DNA from 3 places in the Micromonospora sp. CA-269861 genome. Region 3 is predicted to be linked to each of the others. Evidence: predicted binding sites of a transcription regulator. Region 3 holds the regulator's gene; each other region holds the start of a gene.
The links. The regulator HrcA, encoded in region 3, represses chaperone genes, less so after heat shock. The targets are predictions, from matches to a motif close to GGTTNGCACNCTCNNNNNGAGNGTGCNAACC.

Region 1 (10,032 bases), 920 kb from region 3:
GGTGCTGCCGGCGGCGGTGCTCTCGGTGATCTCCCTCGGGCTGGACCCCTCGGCCAAGTGGGCCGCCCAGGCCGAGTCGAATCCGAGCCCCGCGCTGCCTGACAATTTCGCCGCCGAAGTGCTGAACCTCCTGGTCGTGCTGGTCGGCGGCAGCCTGTTGGTCGGTCTGGTGCAGGCCGTCGGCTGGGCCGCCGGCACCTGGGTGATCACCCAGCAGGCGGCCGGTCAGCCGGCCAGCCTGGAGTCGGCGCTGCGTTTCGGCCTGCGTCGGGCGCTCGGGCTGTGGGGCTGGACCCTGCTGATCAGCCTGCTGATCGGCCTCGGCCTCTGCTTCTGCGTGCTGCCGGGCATCTACCTGGCCTTCGCGCTGAGCATGGCCGGCCCGGTCTATCTCTTCGAACGCCGCAACCCGATCGGTCGATCGTTCCGGATGTTCCACGACCGGCTCGGTCTGCTGCTCGGGCGGGTGGCCCTGGTGGCCCTGGCGGTGATCGTCGGCACCCTGATCCCCGGTGGTCTGGAGGGGGTGGGCACCTCCGCGCTCGGAACGGACCCGTTCGCCTCGGCGGGCACTGCGGTCGGGGCGGTGGTGGTGATCGGGATCACCGCCGTGCTGGCCCTGCCCGCCCACCTCGCCCAGTTGATCGGTCTGCTGGTGACATACGCCGAGCAGCGCGCCCATGAGGCGCCGGTGAACACCGCTGGACTGGCCGTCGAACTCGGCTGAGCGGCGGCATCGTGCTTGCACTCGGCAGGGGAGAGTGCTAAACAAGTCATTGGCACTCGCATACCGTGAGTGCCAATGGTCGGGACGGTGGGGCCAGGTTGCACCGGCGTGGAGACGCCGGGGCGGCACATGGCCGGTCGTCGCGGGCTATCCGGCCCGGCCGAAGGACGTCGTCGTCGCCAGGTGGCGACGTCCCAAGGTGCGTACACCAGGCGGCCCATCCGGGGCACACATCTCGGGTGGCCCGTGAGTGTCCAGGAGGACAACGCCGTATGGCCAAGATGATCGCGTTCGACGAAGAGGCGCGCCGCGGCCTCGAGCGGGGCATGAACCAGCTCGCCGACGCCGTAAAGGTGACCCTCGGCCCCAAGGGCCGCAACGTCGTGCTCGAGAAGAAGTGGGGTGCCCCCACCATCACCAACGATGGTGTGAGCATCGCCAAGGAGATCGAGCTCGAGGACCCGTACGAGAAGATCGGCGCTGAGCTGGTCAAGGAGGTCGCCAAGAAGACCGACGACGTTGCCGGTGACGGCACGACGACGGCGACCGTCCTGGCCCAGGCCCTGGTTCGCGAGGGCCTGCGCAACGTGGCCGCTGGCGCCAACCCGATGGCCCTGAAGCGGGGCATCGAGGCTGCGGTCGCGAGCGTCTCGGAGGAGCTGTCCAAGCTCGCCAAGGACGTCGAGACCAAGGAGCAGATCGCCTCCACCGCCTCCATCTCCGCTGGCGACAGCACCGTCGGCGAGATCATCGCCGAGGCGATGGACAAGGTCGGCAAGGAAGGCGTCATCACCGTCGAGGAGAGCAACACCTTCGGGCTGGAGCTTGAGCTCACCGAGGGTATGCGCTTCGACAAGGGCTACATCTCGGCCTACTTCATGACCGACCCGGAGCGTATGGAGGCCGTCTTCGACGACCCGTACATCCTGATCGCCAACAGCAAGATCTCGTCGGTGAAGGACCTGCTCCCGATCCTGGAGAAGGTCATGCAGTCGGGCAAGCCGCTGCTGATCATCGCCGAGGACCTGGAGGGCGAGGCCCTCGCCACCCTGGTGGTCAACAAGGTCCGTGGCACCTTCAAGTCGGTCGCCGTCAAGGCGCCGGGCTTCGGTGACCGCCGCAAGGCCATGCTGACCGACATCGCCATCCTCGCCGGTGGCCAGGTCATCAGCGAGGAGGTCGGCCTCAAGCTCGACGCCGCCAGCCTCGACATGCTGGGCCGCGCCCGCAAGGTCGTGGTGACCAAGGACGAGACCACCATCGTCGACGGTGCCGGTGACGCCGAGCAGATCCAGGGCCGGGTCAACCAGATCCGGGCCGAGATCGACAAGAGCGACTCCGACTACGACCGGGAGAAGCTGCAGGAGCGGCTGGCCAAGCTGGCCGGCGGCGTTGCGGTCATCAAGGTCGGCGCGGCCACCGAGGTCGAGCTCAAGGAGCGCAAGCACCGCATCGAGGACGCCGTTCGCAACGCGAAGGCCGCCGTCGAGGAGGGCATCGTCCCGGGTGGTGGCGTCGCGCTGGTCCAGGCCGGCAAGACCGCCTTCGACAAGCTCGACCTGGTCGGCGACGAGGCGACCGGTGCGAACATCGTCAAGGTCGCGCTGGACGCCCCGCTGCGGCAGATCGCCGTCAACGCCGGCCTCGAGGGCGGCGTCGTGGTGGAGAAGGTCCGTAACCTCGAAGCGGGTCACGGTCTCAACGCCGCCAACGGCGAGTACGTCGACCTGCTGGCCGCGGGCATCATCGACCCGGCCAAGGTGACGCGTTCGGCACTGCAGAACGCCGCTTCCATCGCGGCGCTCTTCCTCACCACCGAGGCTGTTGTCGCGGACAAGCCGGAGAAGACCCCGGCTGCCCCGGCTGGCCCGGGTGGCGGGGACATGGACTTCTGAGTCCAGTTCCGACACCGCACGGGGCGGGCCGCTGACGCGGTCCGCCCCGTTCGTCGTCAGGTCGGTAGTGGGCGCTGGTTGCGCCGTTTCTGTGCCCGGTTGTACGGCGGAAGCAGTTTGATCGGCGCGTCCACCATCTCCTGCGGTTCCTCGGCCACCGACGACTCACCGGCGGTGGTCATCTCGGCCAGTTGCTCGGCGTCGCCGTAGTCGAGTCTGTCGAACGGCAGTTGGCCGGGGAGTTCACCTACCGGTTTCCAGGTGATCGGCGGGCCGTCCTCGGTCTGGTTGTCATCCGTGGTCATGGCTGCCTCCTCTACCGAAACGGTAGGGGGCATCGATGGCCGATGCGGGCGAATGGATCTATGTCCTGTTTGCCCCAGTTACGTCGTCGGTAGGGTTCTCCGGTACAGGAAGAAGACCCGCTCGATCCACGCACCCGCGCTGCCCGAATAGAACGGCACCGGCCCCACCCAGCCGATCTGTGCCCGGTCCAGCCCCGCCGCCCGCTGGTCGCGCAGACAACGCCGCAACAGCACCCCACCGATGCCCGACCCCTCCGCGGCAGGCGCGGTACCCATCGGCCCGAACCAACTCGGCCGGGACGACCCGTACGCGGCGAAGCCGAGCACCTCGCCGTCCCGCTCCGCCAGGTGGCACCCGGCGTCGGCGCGCCCCACCGACCCGGCCAACTCGCCGTCCCACGTCCCGCCGAAGGTGGACCGCGCGAACGCTGTCAGCGCCGGCAGGTCCGCCGGCTCCGCCCGGCGGACGGTGACGCCCTGGCCGGCCAGTCGCTGCTCCGCCGCCTCGGTGGACCGCAACGCCGGCGACCCGTCGTACGACAGGTCAGCGGTCATGTTCCAGGCGGTCCGGTCCTGCTGGTAGCCGAGCGCGAGAGCGGCACAGACCGCCGGCGTGTAGCGGACGTCGATGCCCGGCCACGCGTAGTACGGCGGATTTCCGGCCAGCAGCACCTCGGTCGCCCCGCGCTCGGCGAGCGCCTGCTCGGCCCGCTGGAGCAGCGCCCGGCCGACGCCCCGACGCCGCTGATCCCTGAGGACCGCGACCAGGTCCACGTGCCCGATCTCCGGCTCGCTCGACGACACCGAACAGATCAGCACCCCGACCAGGTCCGCACCCCGGTACGCGCCCAGCCCGACCACCTGCCGGTCGGCCGTGGCCCGGGGCCAGAGCACATCCACGATGGAGGCCGCCTCGGCGGCGTCCTCGGGCAGGTCGAGAGCCTGCTGGCAGAGCTGCACGACGCTGGGGACCAGGTCGACGGCCAGCTCGGTGACGGTGATCTCGGCGTCCATGGTCGCCGACCCTAGATCACCGGCTGCCGAGCCGCACCCCCGACCACGAGGCGCTGACTACTGCTGGGCGGCGCGAACGGCGGCGTACGCGTCGACCTGGCCGGAGCCTGTGACGTTCGACGGATCACCACAGGCGTCGGACGGGCTGTCGGAGCGGTAGGTGGGCGTCGCCGCCGTGGCAGTGTCCCGAAGGATCTGCCGGGTACGGGTCACGTCGCCGACCAGCGCCGGGTTCGCCGACCACATCAGTGCGACAACCCCGGCCACCTGCGGGGTCGCCATCGACGTGCCGTCCAGCGCGGCGTATGTGCCGCCGGGCATGGCCGACACCACTCCCACCCCCGGTGCCAGCACGTCCGGCTTACCCGAGCCGCCCGGCACCGGCCCGCGCGAGGAGAACTCGGCGACCCGCCGCTGGTCGTCCACCGCGCCGACGGTCAGCACGTCCGCGTACGGCGCTGGCGCATCGTCGATCGACGCGCACCACGGGCCGGTGTTTCCGGCCGCGACGACCATGAAGATCCCGGCGGCGTCGAGCGCGGCGGTGGCCGGTCGCAGGACCCGCTGGTCGCAACCCTCGATGGGCGGGCAGCCCCACGAGTTGGTCAGCACCTGCGGGGCGCGCTCCGGACGGCCGTCGGTGAACGGGTCGCCGCCGGCCGGGAAGGGGGCCAGCATGAACTGGAGGCAGTCCAGGTAGTGCCCGGGGCTGCCCAGGTTGCGGTCCAGGTTGACGCAGCCCACCCACTGCGCGTCCGGTGCCACCCCGATGCCGTCCCGCCCGACCGCGCTGCCCACCGTGTGGGTGCCGTGCCCGCCCTGGTCGGTCGGGCTGCGGGTGTCGTCCCACGGGTCGTACCAGGAGTCGTTCCCACCACGGAACCCGGCTCGTAGCGCCGGATGGGTGCCGTCCACGCCCGAGTCGGAGCTGCCGACCACGATGCCCGTGCCGGTGACCCGGAGTTGGGACCACACCCGGTCGGCGCCGATCTGGCGGATGTTCCACTCCGGGCCGGTGGGCTTGGGTGCGGTGCCCCGGCTCTGTCCGGCCGGGGCCGGCAACGGGCGCAGGCGCTGGCTGACCAGCACCCGGGCCACCTCCGGTCGGCGGGCGAGCCAGGCCCGCACCGCCGGGCCGCCGTCCACCTCGACCGCGTTGACCAGGTAGTACGACACCGGGTCGAGGCGCAGCCGGTTCGACACCCGGAGCAGGTCGCGCTGACTCTGCTCGGCGGTCGTCACGAGCCGCCGGTAGACCTCCGCCGCGCGGGCGTCCCGCCCGGCCCGACCCGGTGCGCCGGCCGGAAGGTCGCTCAGGTCGGCCTGCGTGCGCAGCACCACGAACAGCCGCTCGCCGTACAGGCCCGGCTGGCCGGGACCGAGGTCGACCACGCCGAACGCCACGAGCAGCACCACGGCCGCCACCGCGGCGACCCGCCTGTTCGGGGTGCCTGCCGTCGGCCGGGCGAGCAGCACCGCGTACCCGATGGCGACCAGGACCGCGACGGCGAGCCCGACGCCGGCGGCGGCCGCGACCCAGAACGGAACGTCCCGGGTACCGACCAGCAGCAGGGTGATCTCTTCCGGGTCGGTGAAGGCCAGCGGACCGAGGGCGGCCAGGCCCACGAGCCAGCCGGTCGCCGTTCGACCGGCACGCGTGGCCTCGGCCGGGTCGGTGGTGGGCCGCCAGGCCGCCGCCCAGAGCGCGGCCAGCGCGAAACCCACAGGCGGCAGCGTCAGCAGCGCGGGCAACTGCGCACCGGACTGGCCGGCCCCGGCCGCGAGCAGCAGCAGCGTTACCCCGGCGACCAGGCCGCCGACCAGCACCAGCCGAGCTGGCCGGGGCGGTCGCCCAACCGCGAACGGGGACCAGAAGGGGGCATCCAGCAGAGTCGCGGCCAGCACCCCGAGCGCGGCGGCGGCCAGCAGAGCGAGCGCGGTCTCCAGGAGGCCGCCGAGCGCGCCCAACCAGGCCCACGGCAGCAGCAGCGCCAACCCGGCGGCGACCGCGAGCAGCGGCACCGGGCCGAGCCCACGCAACCCCGCCGCTGCCCGGTCGGCTCCGCGTTCCCGTTGTCCCCGGCCGGCGTGGCGTCGCCGTGTCCGGTGGCCTCGGGCCGCGTGGCGCCGCCGTGTTCGGCGGCCTCGGGCCGCGTCGCGTCGCCGTGTTCGGCGGCCTCGGGCCGCGTCGCGTCGGCGTGTTCGGTGGGTGCCGGGCCGTCGACCGAGCCAGCCGGCCCGGGGTACGCCAACCGGCGCGCCGCCCAGCGCACGGCGAGCGCGCCGAGAACCGCCGCGCCGGCCAGCGCCGCGAGGTACGCCTCGTGGTGCACCGGTGGCACGACCCGCAGCAGTGTGAGCACGCCGAGAGCGAGTGCCCCGATCAGCCAGGCCCGCCCGGTGGCCCGGACCGCGGCCGACCGGGGCAGCACGGCCAGCAGCAGGGCGGGCGTGCCGAGCACCACGACGGTGGCCAGGGCGAGCACCGGCCAGAGCCAGCCGAGCCGGTCCCGTCCGAAGCCCAGCAGCACCTGGTCGGTGAGCCAACCACCGGTCTGGGTGCCCACGGTGACCGCGACCGTCCAGCAGCCCACCAGCACGGCCGCGACCACCGGCCACGGGGAGCTGCGGTCGCTGAGTCCGGGGTACGCAGGTTGACCTTGCATCCGAGAACCTTACGACTACGACGAAGGGTTTCCACCCGACCGTCGTGTTCCCTGACATTGAAGAACTGTGCAGATCTTGGACAGTTTCCGTCAGCGCGGAACGGAAACTGTCCAAGATCTCCGATCGCGGGTGCGGTACGGGGTCGGGCGGCGAATGTCGGGACGGCGGCACGACGGTTACCGTGGACCCGTGCGCGACCCCAATATCTCCCGATCCGTCGCCGGTCAGCTCTCACCGGTCCGCCGTGCGTCCGACCTGCGTCGACTGCGTGCCGAGCGCTTCGACGTGTTGGTCATCGGCGGTGGGGTGACAGGTGCCGGTGCCGCCCTCGACGCGGCGTCCCGAGGTTTGAAGGTGGCGCTTGTCGAGGCGCGTGACCTCGCAGCGGGCACCTCCAGTCGGTCCAGCAAACTCATCCACGGTGGCCTGCGCTACCTGGAGCAGTTGGAGTTCCACCTGGTCCACGAGGCGCTCACCGAGCGTGGCCTGCTGGCCACCCGGCTCGCGCCGCACCTGGTACGCCCGGTGCCGATCATGGTGCCGCTGCCGGCCGGGCGGGGCCTGCGGGACCTGCCGGCCCGGGTCTTCCGCCGCTCGTACTACGGCGCCGGGGTGGCCGCCTACGACGTCTTCGCCGGGGTCTTCGGTGGTGGTCGGGGCATGCCCCTGCACCGTCACCTGACCCGGGAGGGCGCCCGGCGGATCTTCCCGAGTCTGCGGGCCGACGCGCTGGCCGGTGCGATCCGCTACTACGACGGGCAGGTCGACGACGCACGGCTGGTGGTCACCCTCGCTCGCACCGCGGCCAGCCTCGGTGCCACGGTGGTGAGCAGTGCCCGTGCCGTGGGGCTGATCCGGCAGGCGCGCGAGGTGACCGGCGTCCGCGTCCGGGACCTGGAGGCCCCGCCCGGTTCCCCGGACGCGGAGTTCGAGGTGCATGCCCGCACCGTCATCGCCGCCACCGGCGTGTGGAGCGACGACATGTCCCGGATGCTCAACGACGTGGGCCTGCGGCCCGGCGTCCGGGTGCGCGCCTCGAAGGGGGTGCACCTCGTGGTGCCCCGCTCGGCGATCACCGGCGAGACGGGGCTCATCCTGCGTACGGCGAGTTCGGTGCTCTTCGTCATCCCGTGGGGCGGGCACTGGATCATCGGCACCACGGACACCGACTGGCGGCTGGACCGCTCCCACCCGGCCGCCTCGGCCCGCGACATCGACTACCTCCTGCAGCAGGTCAACACAGTGCTGGACCGGCCGCTGACCACCGCCGACATCGAGGGGGTGTACGCCGGGCTGCGGCCGCTGCTGGCCGGCGAGGCCGACTCGACCTCGAAGCTCTCCCGTGAGCACGCGGTCTTCGAGCCGATGCTCGGGCTGCTGCTGGTCGCCGGGGGCAAGTACACGACGTACCGGGTGATGGCGTCCGACGTGGTCGACCGCGCCGCGCGTCGGCTCGGCGGCGCCCGCTCGTCGCGCACCGCCGACCTGCCGCTGCTCGGCGCCGACGGGTACCCGGCGATGTGGCGGGACCGGGCCGACCTGGCTCGTCGGCACGGCGTGCCGGTGGGCGTGGTGGAGCACCTGCTGGAGCGGTACGGCACTCTCACCCTGGATCTGCTGGCGCTCGTCGACGCCGACCCACTGCTGGCGTCCCCGCTGGCTGGTGCCCCGGAGTACCTGGCGGCGGAGGTCGCCTACGCGGCGCGGGCCGAGGGCGCGCTGCACCTGGAGGACGTGCTGACCCGCCGGACCCGGATCTCGTTCGAGACGAGCCACCGGGGGCTGGAGTCGGCGGAGCACACCGCCGAGCTGATGGGCGCGGTGCTCGGTTGGGACGCGGCCACCCGGGCGCGCGAGGTCGAGCACTACCGCGCCCGGGTGGAGGCGGAGCGGCAGTCCCAGTTGATGCCTGACGACGCGGCGGCGGACGCGGCCCGGCTCGGCGCCCCGGACGTCCGGGGTTACGCGGCCGACCGGGGCGGCGACGATCAGGCGGAGCTGCGCCCGTCCGCTCGATGACGAATTGCGACGTTACCGATGGGTAACCATCGATACCGGCCCGGATGGTGGTTTCGAACGCTACCTACGGTGGGGTAGGTTTCCGCCCGTGCTACCCCGCGCGCGCCCTCGTCTGCTCGTACCCCTGCTCGCCGTCGTGCTCGTCGGCGCCCTGACCGGGTGCTCGCTCTTCGACCGGGCCGAGCCGAGCACTCCGCAGGCGCAACCGACAGCAGGCGTGGCCGGTGGCGGATCACAACTGGAGATTCCCACCACTGTCGCCGCCGGTCAGGTCAGCCTGCTCCAACGGCTCGGCGAAGACGGGCCGATGCGCACCCTGAGCGTCGAGCGGGACGGCGCGTGGCAGTGCAACGACTGCGCCGGCGACGGCGTGACCTCCCGCGGCACCCTGGCGCCGGAGCTGACCGAACGGCTCCAGGTGCTGCTCACCAACCCGGGGCTGGCCGCCGAGACCGATCAGGCCCGGCGGTACCGGACCACCTGCATCGACGCGCTGACGTCCAGCCTCATCACCTCGACCGGGCTGATCACCTCGCAGGACTGCCCGGGTGAGGAGCTGACGCCGGTCGCCGGCGAGATCCTGCTGCTGCTCACCCAGGCGACCCCGGCCGAGGTCAAGGGCTGACCGCGACCGGTCAGAGCACCTTGCCCGGGTTGAGCAGGCCGGCCGGGTCGAGGGCCGACTTGATCGCCTGATGCACCCGGACGCCGACCGGCCCGATCTCCCGGGCCAGCCAGTCCCGCTTGAGCAGCCCCACCCCGTGCTCGCCGGTGCACGTGCCGCCCAGGTCCAGGCCGAGCCGCATGATCTTGTCGAACGCCCGCCGGCCCCGCTGCACGCTCGCCGGGTCGGCCCGGTCGACCACGATGTTCGGGTGCATGTTGCCGTCCCCGGCGTGCCCCACCACGCCGATCGGCACCTCGCACTCGGCCGCGATCCGGGCCACCCCGTCCAGCAGCGCGGCCAGCGCGCCGCGCGGCACCGCCACATCGTCGATCACCAGACCACCGTTGCCGCCGGGGTCGGCGTCCGCCGCTAACTTCTCCATCGCGGGGTGGGCCAGCCGGCGAGCCTGTAGCAGCGCCGCCGCCTCCACGGCGTCGGTCGCCGCGTAGACCTCGTCGGCGCCGACGGCCTCGCACACCTCGGCCAGCACGGCCAGGTCGTCCGCCGCCCGGGAGCCGGTGTCGGCGGCGGCCAGCAACAGGGCCTGCGCGTCGGTCCGCAACCCCATCGGCTGGTACGCCTCGATCGCCCGCAGGTGGGTCTGGTCCAGCAACTCCAACAGGCTCGGGGTGAGCCCGCGAGCGGCGATCTCGGCCACCGCCGCGCCGGCCGTGGCGGTGGATCCGAAGACCGCCACCAGGGTCAGCGAGTCGGCCGGGGCGGGCCGCAGCGCCACGG
Region 2 (10,032 bases), 610 kb from region 3:
AGGACACCGACCCCCGCGATGATCGCGATGAGCAGCATCGCCGCTCGGTGGGTCCGATTGCCCAGTCGGCGATGGGCGGATCTGAGCGGTGCCATGTCTGTGGTGCCTCCTCGGTCCGGACCGGATCGCGTCTGGACCGGGCAGCCGTACCCTGCCGGTTGCCCGTCCGCCCACTGGTACGGACTGATCGCGCGATCAGTTCACCGCAGGGCGACCCGGATCAGCGGGTGACGGAGAGCAAGGCGCCGAGCAGCAGCAGGGTGAGCGCGGCGGCGGCGAAGACCATCAGCAACTCCTGACGCCCGCGCCCGACCGGGCCGGCGTCGACGATCGGATCGGGCAGGGCCGGTAGGTCGCGGGTCAGCGCGGCCAGGTCACCGAGGGTGCGCGCCGTCCACACCGCACCGGCCCGATCGGAGAACTCGTCAAGCGTCAGCCGGCCCGCCGCGGTGTGCTGGTGCAGCGCGGCGACCACCCGGTTGCGGTCGTCGTCGGAGGCGCGCAGCTCGACATCCACGCCGGACAGCGTACGCGGGTCAGCCGACGTCGAGGGGGTCGGCGAGGAGCCGTTCGAAGGCCAGCTCGGCGGCACCGATCAGGGGCGCGTCCGTACCGAGTTTCGGCGTGCGCAGCCGGACGTGCTCCAGGCAGGCCCCGAGCGCGTTGGAGTTGAGCCGGCTGCGGATCTGGGCCGCCGCCGCGAGGTAGAGGTCACGCATGGTCCCCCCGAAGATGACCATCTCAGGGTTGAAGACGTTCACCAGGTTGGCCACCCCGAAGCCGAGCCAGTCACCGGCCTGGCGGACCGCCGTCTGCGCCCGAGCGTCCCCCCGGTCGGCGGCGTCGAAGACCTCGAGCAGCGCCTCACGACCCCGGGCATCGGAGCGTCCGGCGGCGCGCAGGAGGCCGTGCTCGCCGATCTCGGTCTCCCAGCAGCCCCGGGAGCCGCACTCACAGGGCCTGCCGTCACGGACCACCTTCATGTGGCCGACCTCGCCGCCGTACCCACCGTGCCCGGTCAGCCGGCGCCCACCGGCGATGATGCCGGCACCCACGCCGACATCGCCGTACAGGTAGAGGACGTTGTCGCAACCCGCCGCCACACCCCGTGCGTGCTCGGCGAACGCGGCGACGTCGGCGACGTTGCCCACTGTGATCGGCACGTCGATGCCCAACTCGTCGGCGAGGGCCGCGCCGATCGGTTCGTCCACCCAACCGGTGGTGGGGCCGAGTCGGACCAGGCCGTCGTCCCGGCGGACCATGCCGCAGACCGCGACGCCGGCACCGACGCAGATCGCGTCCGCCGGCACCAGTTGCTGCATCTCCTTGACCGCGCCGGCCAGCAGCGGCGCGGCCTCCGCGGCCAGCAGGCCGCGCGGCCGGTCCAGATCCCGGCGGTCCAGGACCGCGCCGCCCAGCCCGATCCGGGCCGCGCGCAGCCGGTCCACCTCCACTGAGTACGCGTACGCATAGACCCGGGCCGACTCGGGCCGGACGACAAGTGACGGTCGTCCGGCCCGGCCGGTCTCCTTCGGTGCCCCTTCGCTGACCAGCCCCACTGCGGACAGGTCGGCGGTGAGCGCACCGATGGTGCTGCGGTTGAGGCCCAGCGTGGTGGTCAGTTCGGCACGCGTGGTCGCCCCGTGGACGTGCACGTGCCGCAGCAGGGCCCCGAGGTTCTGCCGTCGGACGTCATCCTGGCTCGGTCCTGGGCGCATGCTGGTGCTACCTCCCGCGCGGTCAGCGGGTGCCGGTGGCTGCCGCGCGGCGGCGGGAGAGCGCGTCGACGCTGGCGGCGAGCAGCAGCACGACGCCGGTGACCACGTACTTGACTCCCGCGCTGTACCCCATCAGGCCCATTCCGTTTTCGATGACCGCGACCACCGCGCCGCCGAGCACGGCGTCGAGGACGCGGCCCTTGCCGCCGAAGAGGCTGGTGCCACCGATCACGGCGGCACCGACCGCATAGAGCAGTACGTTACTGCCCCCGGTGTTCGGGTCGACGGAGTTGGCCCGGCTGGCCGCCACGATGCCACCGATGGCGGCCATGGACGAGCAGATGACGAAGACCGAGATCCGGATCCGGTCGACGTCGATGCCGGCCCGGCGGGCCGCTTCCCGGTTGCCGCCCACTGCGTAGATGTGCCGGCCGTAGCTGGTGCGTTGGAGCACGAAGGTCCAGATGACCAGCAGCACCGCGATGATCGGCACCACGATCGGCACACCCTTGAGCGAGACGATGAGGACGTTGCGGCTGCGCTCCAGGTTGAGGACGTACATCGCGGTGCCGAGGATGACGGCGAGCCCGCCGATCCGCAGCGCCACCACGGCGATCGGGTCGGTGATCAGACCGCGGGCCACCCGGTTGCGGTGGCGCAGCAGTTGAACCGCCGCGTAGCCGACGACCGCGAGGGCGGTCAGCGCCCAGCCCAGGGTGGGGGCGAGGTTGCGGTTGGCGATGGCGACCAGCACCTCGTCGCGGACCGAGATGTTGGTGCCCTCCTTGACGAGCAGCAACACCACACCCTGGAAGGCGAGGAAACCGGCGAGGGTGACCACGAAGGACGGGATGCCGATCTTCGCGACGAGCATGCCGAGCGTGGTGCCGATGACCACACCGGTCGCGACCGCGGCGAGCACGGCGACCCACCACGGGTAGCCGAGCACCGTGACCACATTGGCCAGCACCGCCGCGCAGACGCCGCTGGCGAACCCGGCGGAGAGGTCGATCTCGCCCAGCAGCAGAACGAAGACCAGGCCCATTGCGATCAGCGTGACCGCCGCGCCCTGGGTGAAGAGGTTGGCGAAGTTGCCGGCCGACAGGAACGACGACGGCCGCATGATCGCGAAGACGGTGCAGAGCACGATCAGGCCGAGCACTGCTGGTAACGCGCCGACGTCGCCACCGCGTACCCGACTCAGGTAGTTGCGGACGTGGCCTCCGACGGTCGGCGCCGGTGTGACGGCCGCGGGGCCGTCGTTCCGCACGGCGGTGGTGGTCATCGGACGCCTCCTGAGATCGAGTCGGCCGGCTGCGGGCCGTCGCCGTTGCTGCCCGGGTCGGTGGCGAGGCCGAGCCCGCCCGAGCGCCCGGCGGTGATCAGCTCGACCACCTGGGCGTGGGTGATGTCGGTGGTCTTCACCTGGGCGACCATCTGACCGAGGTACAGCGCGGCGATCCGGTCGGAGACGGCGAAGACGTCGTTCATGTTGTGCGAGATGAGCACCACGGCCAGGCCGTTGTCGGCGAGTCGGCGGACCAGTTCGAGCACCTGGGCGGTCTGTGCCACGCCGAGCGCCGCGGTCGGCTCGTCCAGGATGACGAGCCTGCTGTTCCAGAGCACCGCCTTGGCGATGGCCACGGTCTGGCGCTGGCCGCCGGAGAGGCTGGACACGTGCTGGCGGAGTGAGGTGACGGTGCGGATGGAGAGCCCCGCCAGGGTTTCCGCGGCGAGCTGTTCCATGGTCGGCTCGTCCAGGACGATGCCGCTGCGCTTCTCCCGCCCGAGGAACATGTTCTGCACGATGTCCAGGTTGTCGCAGAGCGCGAGGTCCTGGTAGACGACCTCGATGCCGAGCGCGGCGGCGTCGCGGGGGCTGCCGATGTGCACCGGTTCACCGTTGAACAGGAACTCTCCGGCGTCGGTGGGGTGGATGCCGCTGATGCACTTCACCAGGGTCGACTTGCCAGCGCCGTTGTCGCCGACAAGTGCTGTCACTTCGCCCGGGTGGACGGTCAGGGCGACGTCGCGGAGCACCTGGACGGGACCGAAGCTCTTGTCGATCCCGCGGAGTTCCAGCAGGGGGGTCGCGGACACGGGGGTCTCCTTCTTAAGGGAGGGTCGGGGCCCGTCCGGCGGGCGCCGCCCGGCACGGGAGGGTGCTCCCGTGCCGGGCGGCGATGGTCGTTCCGGCGGGTACTGCGGCGTCGGTCAGCTGATGCCGGCTTCGGCGCAGAACTTGACGTACGCCGCGGTGCAGACCTCTTCCTTGGTCACGTAGCCGTCGGCGATGACGTCCTTGACGCTCTCCTTGTAGATGGCCTTCGGGGTGAGCAGCACCGAGGGGACGTCCCGGTCACCGTCCTTCACCGTCTGGCCGGTGTCCTTCTTCTCGCCCTTGGCGAGGGCGATGGCCAGGTCGGAGGCGGCCTTTGCCTCTTCCCGGACCGCCTTGTAGACGGTCATGCACTGGTCGCCGGCGAGGATGTTCTGCAGGCCCTCGGTGCTGGCGTCCTGCCCGGTCACCGGCACCTTGCCGTTGAGCTTGTTCTTCTTGAGGATCGAGATGGCCGCGTTGCCGAGACCGTCGTTGGCGGCCAGCACGCCGTCGATCTTGCCGTTGGCCGTGGTGAGCTGCTGCTCGAAGATCGTCGCGGCCTGCGCGTTGTCCCACGCCGGCACCGCGTCCTCAGGGCCCTTGACGTATTCCTTCGAGTCGAACTTCGGCTTGAGCACCGAGTCGTAGCCGGCCTTGAAGAGGGTGGCGTTGTTGTCGGTGGGGGAGCCGTTCAGGTACGCCACGACGGGGTTCTTGACGTTCTTCTCAGTCAGGCACTTCGACAGACCCTCGCCCTGGAGCTTGCCGACGGTCTCGTTGTCGAAGCTGACGTAGTACTGGGCGGAGCCGCCGAGGGTGAGCCGGTCGTAGTCGATGGTCGCGACGCCCTGCGACTTGGCCTTGTCGAGCACGGCCTTGCCGGTGCCGGAGTCCAGGTTGACGATCATCAGGGCGGTGACGCCGCCGGTGATCATCTGGTCGGCGATGGTCTGGAAGGCGGTCTTGTCGTTCTGGGCGTTCTGGATGTCGTACTGGACGCCGGCGGCCTTGAACGCCTCCTCCAGGAACCGACGGTCCGCTGTCTCCCAGCGGGCCGAGGACTTGCTGTCCGGGAGGATCACGCCAATCTTGGGGGTCTTGGCGGCGGCGCCCTTGTCGCCGGAGTCGTCGCCACAAGCGGTCAAGCCGCCGGTCGTGAGCAGGCCCACGGCGGCGATGGTGAGGATCCCCTTACGCATGTGCAGGGTCCTTTCGGAGGTGGGGGAGGTGTTGTTTTGTTGTGTCCGGCAACGTATTTCGCGTCACACCGGCTCCACAAGACCGCGCAGGTGGCTAGTTTGTTGGGAGCGATAACAATTCAGCAACGCGACTGTTACTCCGCGGGTATCCCGTGGAGCAGTCGACGTAACGAAGCTCGTCAGTGGGTCTGCAACGGCGCGGTGCGGGCATCGGTGAGCGCCACCAGATCCGCCGCGGCCAGTTCGAGTTGCAGACCACGCCGACCAGCCGAGACGTAGATCGTCGGCAGGTCCAGCGCGGATTCGTCAAGCACGGTGGGCAGTCGCTTGCGCTGCCCGAGCGGGCTGATCCCACCGCGTACGTAGCCGGTTGCCCGCTCGGCGACCGCGCGGTCCGCCAGCGCCGCCCGCTTGCCGCCGACCGCCGCCGCGAGCGCTTTGAGATCCAGCTCGCCGGTGACCGGCACGACCGCCACGGTGAGCGCGCCGTCGACCTCGGTCACCAGCGACTTGAACACGCGCTCCGGTGCCACGCCGAGCGCCACCGCCACCAACGCGCCGTAGTTCGGGGCGTCCGGCGCCACCCGGTACGGATGGGTGCGATGCGCGATGCCGCGCTTGACCAACAGTGCCGTTGCCGGCGTGCCCTGTCCCGCCACAGCGACGACGTTAGTGCCTGTGTCAGGTGCTAATCGACCGGCCGGCCGACCAGCACCGTCGGTGCGCCGTCGACCCGGGTGAGCACCAGACTCGCCGCCTCGTCCCCGGCCAACCGCAGGTCCCGTCGGAGCTGCTCCGGGGTGAGCGCGGAACCCCGCTTGAGGATCTCCACGCGGCCCACCCGCCGCTCGCGCAGCAGCGCCCGCAGTCGCTTGAGCGAGAACGGCAGCACGTCGGTGATCTCCAGACAGCGCGCGTACGGGGTTCGGGTCGGCTGGTCGGCGTAGAGGTACGCGATGCTCGGATCGCCAAGGGTGGCGTCCAGGTCGGTGGCCAGTTCGGCGACGAGGTGCGCGCGGACCACCGCCGGGTCCGGGTCGTACAGGTAGCGGCGCGGCGGCCCGACCGGCGCCTCGGTGGCGCCCGAGCCGGTGAGCTGGTGGCGGTGGGCCTCGGCGCCCCGCTGGCGGTAGAGGGTGGCACGACGGGGCACCTCCGCCAGCTCACCGCACCAGAGCGCGGCCTCGACCAGGTCGCCGTCCACGCCGACCCACTCCGCCTCCGCGCCGGCCGGGATGAGCGCGTGGTCCAGGCCCGGCGCCACCTTCACCACTGTGCGCGGCACCCGCTCGGCCAGCCCGGTGACGAAGTCCCACGGTGGCGAGTAGGCGCGCGGGTCGAAGATCCGCCGCCCGGTGCCGGTGGCGCGGCGGGCCGGATCACAGAAGACCCCGTCGACCCCTGACACGTCGAACCCGGTCGCGTCACCGCACTCGACAGTGAACAGGTCGGCCAGCCCGGCCGCCTCGGCGTTGGCGGCGGCCATCGCGGCTGTCACCGGATCGGCCTCCACGCCGTACACCCGGATGCCGGCACGGGCGGCGGCCAGCGCGTCGGCCCCGAGCCCGCACCCGAGGTCGGCCAGGGTGCGCACGCCGGCCGCGTACAGCCGGGCGGCCCGACGGTCGGCGACCACCCGGCGGGTGGCCTGCTCCAGGCCGGGACGGGTGAGGAACATCCCAGCGGCGGCCGTGCCGAACTTGCCGACCGCCCGGTGGCGCAGCTCGGCCTGGGTGAGTGCCGCCGCGGCCAACGTCGGCGGCACACCGGCCGTGCGCAGCGCCGACGCCGCGGTCAGTGGGTCACCGCCAGCCAGCCCGGCCGCCGCCGCGAGCGCGGCCGACCCCTCGGGGGTACGCAGCGCCGCCAGCTGATCGAGATCCACCCGGCCATTGTCCCGGCCCGGTCAGGCTGCCCGGACGGTGGTGTCAGCCGGCAGGCCAACCGACGGTAGGAGCATGGCCGCGCGGGGGCGTGTTGCGGTAACCGCCGGCGGAACTGTGGCGACACGGACAGCGGCGCGCTGGCACTCTCCTTGACGGAGTGCTAGCCACGGAATAACCTGCGATTAGCACTCTCACCCTGAGGGTGCCAGCTTCCGGGTCTCGCGACCCGGGTGCGCACGCCAGGCGGACCGGCACCCGCGACGACGGCACCGCCCGGTGGCATGAGGCAGATTGACGCTGGTCAGCCCCGCTGGCCAGCAACGAAACCAGTACCCCAGGAGGGTATGCCCGTGACTACCGCGACCAAGGTTGCGATCAAGCCGCTCGAGGACCGCATCGTGGTCCAGGCGAACGAGGCTGAGACCACCACGGCGTCGGGCATCGTGATCCCCGACACCGCCAAGGAGAAGCCGCAGGAGGGCACCGTCCTCGCTGTGGGCCCGGGGCGCGTCGACGACAACGGCAACCGGGTTCCGGTTGACGTGCAGGTCGGCGACACCGTCCTCTACTCGAAGTACGGCGGCACCGAGGTCAAGTACGCCGGCGAGGAGTACCTGGTGCTCTCCGCCCGCGACGTCCTCGCGGTCATCGAGAAGTAAGCAACCGATCAGTGCCACTGCCCCGGTCCGGCTCGCCGGGCCGGGGCAATGGCGCTTCGAAGGGACATTAATGGCGAAGATCCTGAGCTTCTCGGACGACGCCCGGCACCTGCTGGAGCACGGTGTCAACGCCCTCGCGGACGCGGTCAAGGTCACCCTCGGCCCGCGCGGGCGCAACGTCGTCCTGGACAAGAAATTCGGTGCGCCGACGATCACCAACGATGGTGTGACCATCGCCAAGGAGATCGAGCTCACCAACCCGTACGAGAACCTTGGCGCGCAGCTGGTCAAGGAGGTGGCGACCAAGACCAACGACGTCGCCGGCGACGGGACCACCACCGCGACCGTGCTGGCCCAGGCCATGGTCCGCGAGGGTCTGCGCAACGTGACCGCCGGGACCAACCCGGCCGGCCTCAAGCGGGGCATCGACGCGGCGGCCGCCAAGGTCTCCGAGGCGCTGCTCGGCCGTGCCGCCGAGGTCACCAGCAAGGAGTCGATCGCGAACGTGGCGACGATCTCCGCGCAGGACTCCACGATCGGCGATCTGATCGCCGAGGCAATGGAGCGCGTCGGCCGCGACGGTGTCATCACCGTCGAGGAAGGCTCGATGCTCACCACCGAGCTGGACGTGACCGAGGGTCTCCAGTTCGACAAGGGCTTCATCTCGCCGAACTTCGTCACCGACCTGGAGGGTCAGGAGTCCGTCCTCGAGGACGCGTACATCCTGGTCACCACCCAGAAGATCTCGGCGATCGAGGAGCTGCTGCCGCTGCTGGAGAAGGTCCTGCAGAACAGCAAGCCCCTGCTGATCATCGCCGAGGACGTGGACGGCCAGGCGCTGTCCACCCTGGTGGTCAACTCGCTGCGCAAGACCCTCAAGGTCTGCGCGGTCAAGGCCCCCGGCTTCGGTGACCGGCGCAAGGCGATGCTCCAGGACATCGCGATCTCCACGGGCGCCGAGCTGGTCGCCCCGGAGCTGGGCTACAAGATCGACCAGGTCGGCCTGGAGGTGCTCGGCACCGCCCGGCGCGTCGTGGTCGACAAGGAGAACACCACGATCGTCGACGGCGGTGGCCAGAAGGCCGACGTCGCCGACCGGGTGTCCCAGATCCGCAAGGAGATCGAGGCCTCCGACTCCGACTGGGACCGGGAGAAGCTGGCCGAGCGGCTGGCGAAGCTCTCCGGTGGCATCGCCGTCATCAAGGCCGGCGCGGCGACCGAGGTCGAGATGAAGGAGCGCAAGCACCGCATCGAGGACGCCATCGCGGCGACCAAGGCTGCGGTCGAGGAGGGCACTGTGCCCGGCGGCGGCGCCGCTCTGGTGCAGATCCTCTCGGTGCTCGACGACGACCTGGGCTTCACCGGTGACGAGAAGGTCGGCGTCTCGGTCGTGCGCAAGGCGCTCGTCGAGCCGCTGCGCTGGATCGCCCAGAACGCCGGTCACGACGGTTACGTCGTGACGCAGAAGGTCGCCGACCTCAAGTGGGGCAACGGCCTCGACGCCGCCAAGGGCGAGTACGTCGACCTGGTCAAGGCCGGCATCATCGACCCGGTGAAGGTGACCCGCAACGCGGTCACCAACGCCGCCTCGATCGCCGGTCTGCTGCTCACCACGGAGAGCCTCGTGGTGGAGAAGCCGGAGCAGGCCGAGCCGGCTGCCGGCGGCGGTCACGGCCACGGTCACGGCCACCAGCACGGCCCGGGCTTCTGATCCGGTAGCGACGACACCGGGGCGCACCGCCGTACGGCGGTGCGCCCCGACTCGTCTGGCAGGCTCGCAGGTCATTACCGAACGCTGACGTTGTTGGCGACCCGGCGAGATGATCGCGCACACTGGGCCGATGAGCACCACATCAGGGCGGTACGCCGCGCTGGCCGGAATCACCGCCGCCGCCGTCGCGATCGGGATCGCCGAACCGGTCGCGGTGTTGACCGGCCCCCGGTCGGCGCCCCTGGTCGCTGTCGGCGGGGTCGTCGTCGACGCCGTCCCCGAGTCGCTGAAGCAACTCGCCATCGACCTCTTCGGCACCGCCGACAAGATCGCACTGCTGGTCGGCACGGCAGTGCTGCTGGGAGGCTTCGCCGCGCTCTTCGGCGTACTCGCGGTTCGCCGGCTGGTACTCGGCCTGGCCGGCATCGCCGCGTTCGGCGCCATCGGCGTGGCCGCCGCGTTGACCCGCTCCGGCGCGGACCTCGCCGACGCGCTGCCCTCCCTGGTCGGCGCGGGTCTCGGCGCCCTGGTGCTCTGGCTGTTCATCGCCGGACCGTTCGAGCTGAACCCCTGGCCCTGGTCACCACCCACCCCGACCGCTGGCCCGGTGCCGCCTGCCGGCCCGGTGCCGCACGGAGGTCCGGTTGCGCCCGGCAGTCCGGTGTCGCCTGGCGGTCCGGTTGTGCCCGGCAGTCCGGTGTCGCCTGCCGGCCCGGTGCCGCCCGGCGAGTCGGTGCCGGTGTCGCCGGCGGAGTCGG
Region 3 (10,032 bases):
CGCCCTGCTGGGCCAGCCGGATCCGCATGCCGTCCTCGACGCCGGCCGGGATCTTGACGGTCAGCGAGCGGCGGGTACGCACCCGGCCGTCACCGGCGCAGGTGGGGCAGGGGTGCGGGATGGTGGTGCCGTAGCCCTGGCACACGGTGCACGGCCGGGCGGAGACCACCTGGCCGAGGAAGGTGCGCTGCACCGACTGCACCTCGCCCCGACCGCCGCACGCCTCGCAGGTCGCCAGGTGCGTGCCGGCGGCCGTGCCGGCACCGGAGCAGGTGGTGCAGAGCACCGCGGTGTCGACGGTGATCGGGGCCTCGACCCCGAACGCCGTCTCGTGCAGGTCGAGTTCGAGCCGCAGGATCGCGTCGGCTCCCGGGCGGGTACGCGGCCGTGGGCCACGGGCGCCACCGCCGGCACCGCCGAAGAACGCGTCCATGATGTCCTGGAAACCGACGAACGGGCCGGCGCCTCCGGGGCCGCCCGGGCCGCCGGCGCCGCCACCACCCGGGGCGAGCGGGTCGCCACCCAGGTCGACGATCTGCCGCTTCCGGTCGTCCGAGAGGACCTCGTACGCGGCGTTGATGTCCTTGAACTTCTCCTGAGCCTCCGGGTCCGGATTGACGTCCGGGTGGAACTGGCGGGCCAGCTTGCGGTAGGCGCGCTTGATCTCGTCATCGGAGGCTTCCCGGCTCACACCGAGAATGCCGTAGTAGTCCCTGGCCACTGCGTTCCGTGTCCTCATGTTCGTCTCGCGTTGTGCCGGTCGGCGGCCGCAGCCGGCCGCATCGGCCCTGACCAATCAGTTCTGGGCCAGCAACTCGCCCACGTAGCGTGCCACGGCGCGAACCGTGGCGATGTTGCCGGGGTAGTCCATCCGGGTGGGCCCCAGCACCCCCAGGCCGCCCAGGATCGTGGTGCCCGGGCCGTACCCGGTGCTGACCACCGAGGCGGCGCGCAGGTTGTCGAACTCGTTCTCGTCGCCGATCAGCACCCGGGTCGTGCTCGGCTCGGTCTCACCGATGAGCTTGAGCAGCACGACCTCCTCCTCCAGTGCCTCGAGGATCGGCCGCAGGGAGCCCTGGAAGTCGAGCAGGCCGCCCCGGGTGAGGTTCGCGGTGCCGGCGAGCGCGATCCGCTCCTCGTGCCGCTCGACGAGCGTCTCCAGCAGGACGGTGGCGAGCGTGGTCATGGTCGGACGCAGCCCGGTCGGTGCTTCCTCGACGAGCGCCTGCACCAGCGGTGGCGTCTCGGACAGCCGGGCGTTGGCGAGCTTCTCGTTGATCAGTCGGCGCAGGTCGGTGACGTCGTCGGCGGGCACCGGGCCGGGCAGCTCCACGAGTCGCTGCTCCACCCGACCGGTGTCGGCGATCATGACGAGCATCAGCCGGGTGGTGGAGATCGGCACCAGCTCCAGGTGACGCACCGAGGAGCGGGCCAGGCTCGGGTACTGCACGACGGCGACCTGCCGGGTCAGCTGGGCGAGGAGTCGCACCGTGCGGTGCACCACGTCGTCGAGGTCAACCGCACCGACCAGGAAGCGCTCGATGGCCCGGCGCTCGGCCGGGCTGAGCGGCTTGACCCGCGACAACCTGTCGACGAAGAGGCGGTAGCCGCGGTCGGTGGGCACCCGGCCGGCACTGGTGTGCGGCTGCCGGATGTAGCCCTCCTCCTCCAGCACGGCCATGTCGTTGCGGACCGTGGCCGGGGAGACCCCGAGCTGGTGCCGCTCGACGAGCGCCTTGCTGCCGACCGGCTCCTGGGTGGAGACGTAGTCCTCGACGATGGCGCGGAGCACTGCGAGTTTCCGGTCGTCGAGACCCATTCTCCGCACCTCCTGTCGCTCGTCGGCCGCCGGCGCTCTGGGCCGGCCGGGCCGTCCTGGCACTCGACTGTAACGAGTGCCAGTCTACGTCGGCGGGCCCGCCGACGCGATGATCAACGGCCACCCGTCGGTGCGGCCCGCGCCACCCCGCTGGGCCGATCGGTCCGCACTACCCGGCGGTGTCGCTCTGGTGCGGCGTTGCCACGGGCCCCTACCGTGACATCCATGACTGAACCTCCTCGCCCTCCCGGGTCGGGCGACCCCGGCAACTACCCGCCGGAGCCCACCTCACCGGGCCCGTTCCCGTCGGCCGAGCCGCCCACCGCACCACTGTCCGGGGCTCCCGGCCCGGCCGGCTATCCCCCGGCCGGTGGCTATCCGCCGCCCACCGGTGACCAACCGCCGTCAGGCGGCTACCCTCCGGCAGGCGGCTACCCCCCGCCCGGGGGCTATCCCCCACCCGGCGGCTACCCGGCCGGAGGTGCCTACGGCGGCCCCGGCGGTGGCTACGCCAACAACGAGGACAAGACCTGGGCGCTTGTCGCGCACTTCGGCGGCGCCGCCGGCGCGCTTGTCAGCTTCGGTCCGCTGGGCTTCGTCGCCCCGCTGATCGCCTACCTGGCCCGCGGCCAGCAGTCGCCGACCGTTCGGGCGCACGCCCTCGCCGCTCTGAACTTCCAGATCCTCTGGTCGATCATCGCGTTCGTGCTGCTCTTCGTGAGCTGGTGCCTGCTCTTCCTACCCAGCATCGCCGTCGTGGTGATCCAGATCCTGTTCGGGATCATCGCCGGCATCAAGGCCAACGAGGGCAACCCGTACCGCTACCCGATGACTGCCAACTTCATCAAGTGAACCGGCCCGGCCGCTCCCCCGGCCGGTCCGGAACACCGGCGCCCCGGTCCGTTCGACGTGGGTCACTCAGGGCAGCAGGTCGCGGACGACCGCGTCGGCGAGCAGCCGCCCGCGCAGGGTGAGCACCGCCCTGCCGGCGGCGTACTCGTCGGCGGCCAGCAGGCCGCCGGCCAGCGCCCGCTCGGCGCCGGCCCGGCCGGTGGCGTCGAGCACCGCCAGCGGAAGGCCGCTGGCCAGCCGCAGCCGGAGCATCACGTCCTCCATGTGCGCCTCGTCGACGGTGAGCACCTCCCGGGCCAGGCCGGGAGACGCGCCGGCGGCCAACCGCTGGGCGTACGCCGTGGGGTGCTTCACGTTCCACCACCGCACCCCGCCGACGTGGCTGTGCGCTCCCGGCCCCAGCCCCCACCAGTCCGCGCCGGTCCAGTAGAGCAGGTTGTGCCGGCAGCGGGCCTCCTCGGTGCGGGCCCAGTTGGAGACCTCGTACCAGGCGAGCCCGGCCGCGTCGAGCGCGGCCTCCGCAGCCAGGTAGCGGTCCGCGGCCACGTCGTCACTGGGGTACGCCAGTTCGCCGCGCCGCATCCGAGCGGCGAGCCGGGTGCCGTCCTCGACGATCAGGGCGTACGCGCTGACGTGGTCCACCCCGGCGGCGACGACCTGCTCCAGCGAGGCGGCGAAGTCCTCGGCCCGCTCCCCCGGAGTGCCGTAGATCAGGTCCAGGTTGACGTGCTCGAATCCGGCGTCGCGCGCCTCCAGGGCGGCGGCGGTGGCCCGGCCGGCGCTGTGTTTGCGGTCCAGGATCGCCAGCACCCCCGGGGAGGCGGACTGCATGCCCAGCGAGATCCGGGTGTAGCCGGCGGCCCGCAGCAGCTTCAACGATTCCGGGGTGACCGACTCCGGGTTGGCCTCGGTGGTCACCTCGGCGTCGGCGGCCAGCCCCCAGGTGCGGTCGATGCCGTCGAGGATGCGGGCCAGGTCGTCGGCGGGGAGCAGGGTGGGCGTGCCGCCGCCGACGAAGACGGTGTCGACCCGGGGCGGCGGGTTGTCGCCGAGCACCCGGGCGGCGAGCGTCAGCTCGGCCAGGACGGTGTCGGCGTACCCCTCGCGGCTCGCGCCGCCGCCCAGTTCGGAGGCGGTGTAGGTGTTGAAGTCGCAGTATCCGCAGCGGCTGGCGCAGAACGGCACGTGCACGTACACGCCGAAGCCGCGCGCGCCGACCGCCGCGGTGGCGGTGGCGGGCAACGATCCGTCGACGGGGACGGTCTCACCATCTGGAAGGACGCCGGGCATGGCCACTAGTGTGCCCGGCATGACCTCTCCCGACGTCCTCGTGCGGGTCGCCACGGCCCGTGGGGTGACCACCCTCACCCTGGACAGCCCGCACAACCGCAACGCGCTCTCCACCGTCCTCATGACCCAGTTGCTGGCTGGGCTGGCGGAAGCGGTCGCCGACGAGGCGGTCCGAGTGATCGTGCTCGACCACACCGGGCCGGTCTTCTGCTCGGGCGCGGACCTGAAGGAGACCGCCGCGGCGTACGCCAGCGGGACGGTGCCGGCCGGGATGCTCGGCGACGTGCTCGCGGCGCTCTGGGAGTGCCCGAAGCCGGTGCTGGCCCGGGTCGGCGGGCCGGCGCGGGCCGGCGGGCTGGGCCTGATCGCCGCCGCCGACCTGGCGGTCTGCGCCGACGAGGCGACGTTCGCGTTCACCGAGGTGCGCATCGGGGTGATCCCGGCGGTGATCTCGGCGACCGTGCTGCCCCGGCTGCACCCCCGCGCCGCCGCCGAGCTGTACCTGACCGGGAACACCTTCGACGGCCGCCGAGCCGCCGAGATCGGCCTGGTCACGGCCTCGGTCCCGGCGGACGGTCTGGACGAGGCGGTACGGGGCTACTGCGACTCGCTGGTGCGCGGCGCGCCCGGGGCGCTGGCCGGCGCGAAGGAGCTGCTGCGCCGACCGGGTACCGCCGAACTGCGCGCCGACCTGGCCCGGCTGTCCGCCGTCTCGACCGGCTACTTCCTGTCCGACGAGGGCCGCGAGGGGGTCACCGCGTTCCGCGAGCGTCGACCGGCCCGCTGGGTGCCCGCTTTCGACGACTGAGGGTCGGGGCGCCGCCGAGGAGCGGCGGCGCCCCGGTGTCCGGTCGGGTCACCAGGCGGTCGCGCCGCCGTCGACCGGGTAGTTCGCCCCGGTGATGTACGACGCCCGGTCGGACGCGAGGAAGACCACCAGCTCGACGACCTCCTCGGGGCGCGCGAAGCGCTTGAGGAGCGTCTTGGCGGTGATGGCGTCCCGTGCCTCCTGGTTGTCACCGAGGTCGCGTTCGCTGGCCGGGGTGAGGGTGGGCCCGGGGCTGACCGCCACCGCGCGGATCCCGTGCGGCGCGCCTTCGAGCGCGAGCTGTCGCGTCATGCCGATGATGCCGGCGTTCGCGGCGGTGTGACCGACCATCGGCGGGACGTGACCGCCGATCAGCCCGGCCATGGAGGCGGCGCTGATGATGACGCCGCCGCCGCGCCGGACCAGGTGCGGCCAGGCGAACTTCGACACGAAGTACGGAATGTCGAGTTCTCCGGTGATGGTGTAGCGCCAGTCCTCCACGGAGAAGTCGGGCATCGGGCCGAAGCGGAGCGCGGCTGCGTTGTTGTAGACGACGTCGAGGCCACCGTAGGCGGCGGCAGCGTCGTCGACGAGCTTGCGCACCTGCTCGGGGTCGGTGAGGTCGACCGGCGCGATACCTGTCATCTCACCGCCGGCGCTGCGGACGAGCTCGACTGTCTCGTCGTTGCCGGCGACCTGGAGGTCGGCCCCGACGACCTTCGCGCCTTCGCGCGCGAAGGTCAGAGCAGCGACGCGACCCAGACCACCGCCGGTGCCGGTGATCAGCACGACCTTGCCATCGAGCGTTCCCATGGAACTCCTCCTCGTTCAGCGACCGACGCGCCCAGGTATGGGCAGAAGGTCGGATTGACATGTCAACAGGGTTAAGTCCTTGACCGGTCAATCGCTTCCCACTGCCGCTTACCCGGTGACGCTCACGACAGCCCTGCACCGGGGCGGGTGACAGAACGACCCGGCAGGTGAGATCGCGACCGGAGCGGGAACGTCGCCAACCGGTACGCGGCAGCGGAGCCGCCCCCGAACTGGTCGGAGCCGGCCAGATTGGGCCCGAACCGCTCGGACGACCCGGAGAGGGCCGGCGGGGACGTACGCTTGGCGAACTGTCGATCTGGGGGTGTGGGTGCGAACTCGGGCAACCGTGGCGGGTGGAGTGGTGCTCATCCTCGTCGCCGTGATCGCGATCTGGCTCGTCGTACGGCAGGTAGGCGACAACCTCACGTTGCCGCTGGTGGCACGGAAGTGCACAGTGCAGGCCGACGGACGGGTCGCGCTGGACGCCGACCAGATGGCCAACGCGGCGACAATCGCGGCGATCGGCGCGAAGCGTAAAATGCCCGAGCGGGCCGTCGTGGTCGCGCTCGCCACCGCGTACCAGGAGTCCGGGCTGCGCAACCTCGCCGACGGCGACCGCGACTCGGTCGGCCTGTTCCAGCAGCGACCGAGCCAGGGCTGGGGCACTCCGGCGCAGATCCGCGACCCGCGCTACGCGGCCAACCGGTTCTACGCGGCTCTCAAGAAAGTGCGCGGCTGGGAGAAGATGCGGGTCACCGACGCCGCCCAGCGGGTGCAGCGCTCGGCGTTCCCCGAGGCGTACCAGAAGTGGGCCGACGACTCCGAGGTGCTCAGCCGGGCCCTGCTCGGCGACGCCAGCGGCGCGGTCGCCTGCACGGTGGGGCGTACCCCGGCGATGCACGGCGCGGCGGCGGCCGCGCAGCTGACCCGCAACCTGGTGCTGGACTGGGGGTTGAAGGGCACCGACCCGACCGACCCGACCGGGCTGGCGGTGACTCCGGGCGACCAACGCGACGGCTGGCGGTACGCGCACTGGCTGGTGTCGCACGCCCAGGACCACGGGGTGAAGCGGGTCCGCTTCGGCGACCTGGAGTGGACCGCCCGGAACGGCTCGTGGGGCCGGGCGGACGGCCAGCAGAGCCCCGCCGGCCAGGTGGTGGCCGAGGTCTTCAACGAGGGTTGACCGACCCGGATCTCTTAACCGGCAGTCACCGCACAATCGGGCAACGCGTACCAAACCGCGCTATTGATCACTGATATCTCACTCTGTGCGCTCCTCCCGCTGCGTGGGGTCCCACTGCGGCCCGATCCCGCAACACACCCTCCCCGACGCCTGGGCCACCGCGTTACGATCGGCGGCCTGTGCCAGAAAAGGTTTCACCTCATGGGGAGGGGTACGACACGGTGTTCGATTACGGCGACCGGACCGGTTACGAACCGATCAGCGACACTGACCGCAAGGAGTTCCACGAGCAGGGCTTCCTCCTGCTGCGCAACGTCCTGACGGAGGACCACCGGGCGGCGCTGGAGGCGGCTGTCGACCGCGTCTACGCGGAGGAGCAGGCGAAGGGCACCACCAAGAAGGACGGCACCCTGCACCTGCTGGGCTTCCTGGAGCGCGACGAGCTCTTCGGTGAGCTGCTGACCCACCCGATCGCCTTCCCGTACATGTGGGGGCTGGCCGGCTGGAACATCTACACGCACCACAACCACCTGGACGTGACCCCGCCGGCCGCCGAGCCGGAGAAGCCGTACTGGGGTTGGCACCAGGACGGGTACCGGCAGAACTCCGACCCGGAGACGATGGACCCGAACCTGCCTCGGCCGATGTTCTCGCTGAAGGTCGCGTACGTGCTGTCGGACCTCTCCGAGACCGGCCGCGGCGCCACCAAGGTCATCCCGGGCAGCCACCTGAAGAACTCGCTGCCCCGGCCGGCGGACCTCACCGTGCAGAACCCCGACCCGGAGGGCACTGTAGAGATCACCGCCAACCCGGGCGACGCCTTCATCTTCGACCGGCGGCAGTGGCACTCGCGCTCGACGAACCTGTCGACCATCACCCGCAAGATGCTCTTCGTCGGCTACACCTACCGGTGGATCCGCCCGCTGGACGAGCTGCACCCCGACGTGAACGGCGAGTGGTACCGCAACCGCACCCCCGTGCAGCGCCAGCTGATCGGCGAGGGCACCCACACCGCCAACTACTGGGGCATCAACTGGGACGGGTACGTCGACGACGAGATCCCGCTGCGCAAGGAGCTCAAGGAGCGCGGCCAGCTCGACCGCAACATCCCCTGGCTCCGCTGATCCCCTGCTCGTAGAACGGCCCCCTGCCAACGCTCAGCGATGGCAGGGGGCCGTTTCCACCTGTCGACGACGGCAGCCGACGTTGGTCGGCGTTGGCGTTGGCCTTGGCGTCTGCCGGCCGCGTGAGGCGCGTCAGCCGGTCAGCTCCGGGGGGCGAGGCGTCGGCGGGCCTTCTCCCGGATCGGCTCCGGCAGGCCCTCCGCGTCGAGCAGCCGGGGCAGCAACTCCGGCTCCAGGCTGGTCGCCCGGAACACCTCGCCGATGGTCACACCGTGCGCGGGCCGGTCCACCACCTCGATCGGGTCGCCCGGGCCCACCTCCCCCTCGCGCAGCACCCGCAGGTAGGCCCCGGGCAGCGCCCGGACGGTGAACCGCTTGATCAGGTCCGGTACGCCCCAGAAACCGGCGAAGGTGGTGCAGGGCGTTCGGGGCTTGGTCACCTGGAGCAGGGCCGACCCGATCTGCCACTGCTCACCGATCACCGCGCCGGTGACGTCGACCGCGTAGGTGGTGAGGTTCTCGCCGAAGCCGCCGGGCCGCACGTCCCGACCGAGTTCGGTCGCCCACCAGGCGGCGTCCTCCTCCGCGTAGGCGTAGACCGCCTGGTCCTCGCCGCCGTGATGCGCCCGCTCGCCGATGAAGTCGCCCGCCAGGCCGCCGGTGAGCAGCGCCACCGGACCGTCGACCGGCCGTTTGTCGATGCCGCTGCGGCCACTCGCGTCGCCGGCCCACTCGGCCTCGGTCACGATGCCGAGGTTCACCGCTGCCACCCTGCCCGTCATGACCATCAGCCTAGTGGTGGATCAGCGTGGGCCAGCCCGCGCGGCGCGGGGGTCAGCCCTTGACGGCGCCGGCCACCAGGCCGGAGACCATCCGACGTTGCACCAGCAGGAAGAAGATGATGACCGGCAGGGTGAACAGAGTGGACGCGGCCATCACCGGCCCCCAGTTGGTGTCGTCCCGACCGAAGAAGAAGGTCATCGCCACCGGCAGCGTGTAACTGCCCTGGTCGTTGATGAACGTCAACGCGAAGATCAGCTCGTTCCACGCCGTGATGAAGGAGAAGATGCTGGTGGCCACCAGGCCGGGCGCGACCAGCGGGAAGAGCACCCGGCGGAAGGTCTGGGCCCGGCTGGCGCCGTCGATCGCCGCCGCCTCCTCCAACTCCTTCGGCACCGCGGCGACGAAACCGCGCAGCATCCAGACCGCGAACGGCAGCGAGAAACCGAGGTACGTGAGAATCAGGCTGGGCAGGGTGTTGTAGAGCCCCAGCCGCTGGATCATCAGGAACAGCGGAATGACCAGCGCCTCCAGCGGGATCATCTGCACCACCAGCAGCATGATCAGAAAGCTGGTCCGCAGCCGGAACCGGAACCGGGCCACCGCTGTCGCGGCGAGCAGCGCCACCAGCCCGCTGAGCACGACCGTGGCGACGGCGACCAGCGCGCTGTTGAGGAAGAAGTCGAGGAAGCTGACGCCGGGGATCAGGTTGCCGGTCAGGATCTCCCGGTAGTGCGCCAACGTCGGATGGGTCGGCACCGGCTGCGGGGTGGCCGAGAAGATCTCACTGCTCGGCTTCAGCGAGGTGGAGATCATCCAGTAAACCGGGAACGCCGCGAAGAGCGCGACGAGCAGCCCGGCGCCGTTGAGGGCGACCTTCTTCACGACTCGTCCTCCTGCCTGAGCACCATCCGGACGTAGAAGCCGGTGACCACGAGCAGGATCAACGTGAGGATCACCGCGATGGCCGCGCCGAGCCCGTACTTCGGCGGCGGAGAGAAGGCTTCGGCGTACGAGTAGATGGCGAGCATGAATGTCGGCCGGTCCTGGGTGCCGCCGGCCAGCACGAACTGCTGGGTGAAGACCTTGAAGTCCCAGATCGTGGAGAGCACGATCAGGATCCCGAAGACCGGGCGCAGCAACGGGAAGGTGATTTTCCAGAAAACCCGCCACGGGCTGGCGCCGTCCACCCGGGCCGCCTCGTGCAGCTCACTCGGCACGCTCTTGAGGCCAGCCAGCACGCTCACCGCGATGAACGGGAACGAGTGCCAGACCACCACCAGGGTGAGGATGGCGAAGAAGAGCAGTGGCGAGTTGAACCAGCCGTAGCCGGTCCAGTCGCTGCGCCCGAACAGGCTGGTCG

Region 1: a site for HrcA is predicted at 775-805, ahead of groL (chaperonin GroEL). Genes of this name have one in related genera too.
Region 2: a site for HrcA is predicted at 7,085-7,115, ahead of groES (co-chaperone GroES). Genes of this name have one in related genera too.

What each region holds. Positions count from the first base shown of each region.
Region 1 is NZ_CP192014.1:6,573,629-6,583,660, reverse strand. Features, by position in the region: gene ACQP0U_RS30290 (hypothetical protein) at 1-727, shown strand, start outside; gene groL (chaperonin GroEL) at 1,000-2,622, shown strand; gene ACQP0U_RS30280 (hypothetical protein) at 2,679-2,927, opposite strand; gene ACQP0U_RS30275 (GNAT family N-acetyltransferase) at 3,006-3,941, opposite strand; gene ACQP0U_RS30270 (S8 family serine peptidase) at 3,999-5,963, opposite strand; gene ACQP0U_RS30265 (glycerol-3-phosphate dehydrogenase/oxidase) at 6,813-8,627, shown strand; gene ACQP0U_RS30260 (hypothetical protein) at 8,716-9,252, shown strand; gene ACQP0U_RS30255 (FAD-binding oxidoreductase) at 9,263-10,032, opposite strand, start outside.
Region 2 is NZ_CP192014.1:6,256,434-6,266,465, reverse strand. Features, by position in the region: gene ACQP0U_RS28705 (DUF4142 domain-containing protein) at 1-95, opposite strand, end outside; gene ACQP0U_RS28700 (DUF1707 SHOCT-like domain-containing protein) at 221-517, opposite strand; gene ACQP0U_RS28695 (ROK family protein) at 537-1,718, opposite strand; gene ACQP0U_RS28690 (sugar ABC transporter permease) at 1,741-3,003, opposite strand; gene ACQP0U_RS28685 (ATP-binding cassette domain-containing protein) at 3,000-3,818, opposite strand; gene ACQP0U_RS28680 (sugar ABC transporter substrate-binding protein) at 3,933-5,018, opposite strand; gene ybaK (Cys-tRNA(Pro) deacylase) at 5,198-5,677, opposite strand; gene ACQP0U_RS28670 (THUMP-like domain-containing protein) at 5,707-6,903, opposite strand; gene groES (co-chaperone GroES) at 7,249-7,563, shown strand; gene groL (chaperonin GroEL) at 7,634-9,274, shown strand; gene ACQP0U_RS28655 (molybdopterin-dependent oxidoreductase) at 9,405-10,032, shown strand, end outside.
Region 3 is NZ_CP192014.1:5,650,503-5,660,534, forward strand. Features, by position in the region: gene dnaJ (molecular chaperone DnaJ) at 1-721, opposite strand, end outside; gene hrcA (heat-inducible transcriptional repressor HrcA) at 797-1,819, opposite strand; gene ACQP0U_RS25825 (DUF4870 domain-containing protein) at 2,045-2,671, shown strand; gene hemW (radical SAM family heme chaperone HemW) at 2,738-3,961, opposite strand; gene ACQP0U_RS25835 (enoyl-CoA hydratase-related protein) at 3,981-4,769, shown strand; gene ACQP0U_RS25840 (SDR family NAD(P)-dependent oxidoreductase) at 4,818-5,582, opposite strand; gene ACQP0U_RS25845 (hypothetical protein) at 5,905-6,765, shown strand; gene ACQP0U_RS25850 (phytanoyl-CoA dioxygenase family protein) at 6,987-7,889, shown strand; gene ACQP0U_RS25855 (MOSC domain-containing protein) at 8,030-8,671, opposite strand; gene ACQP0U_RS25860 (carbohydrate ABC transporter permease) at 8,724-9,554, opposite strand; gene ACQP0U_RS25865 (carbohydrate ABC transporter permease) at 9,551-10,032, opposite strand, start outside.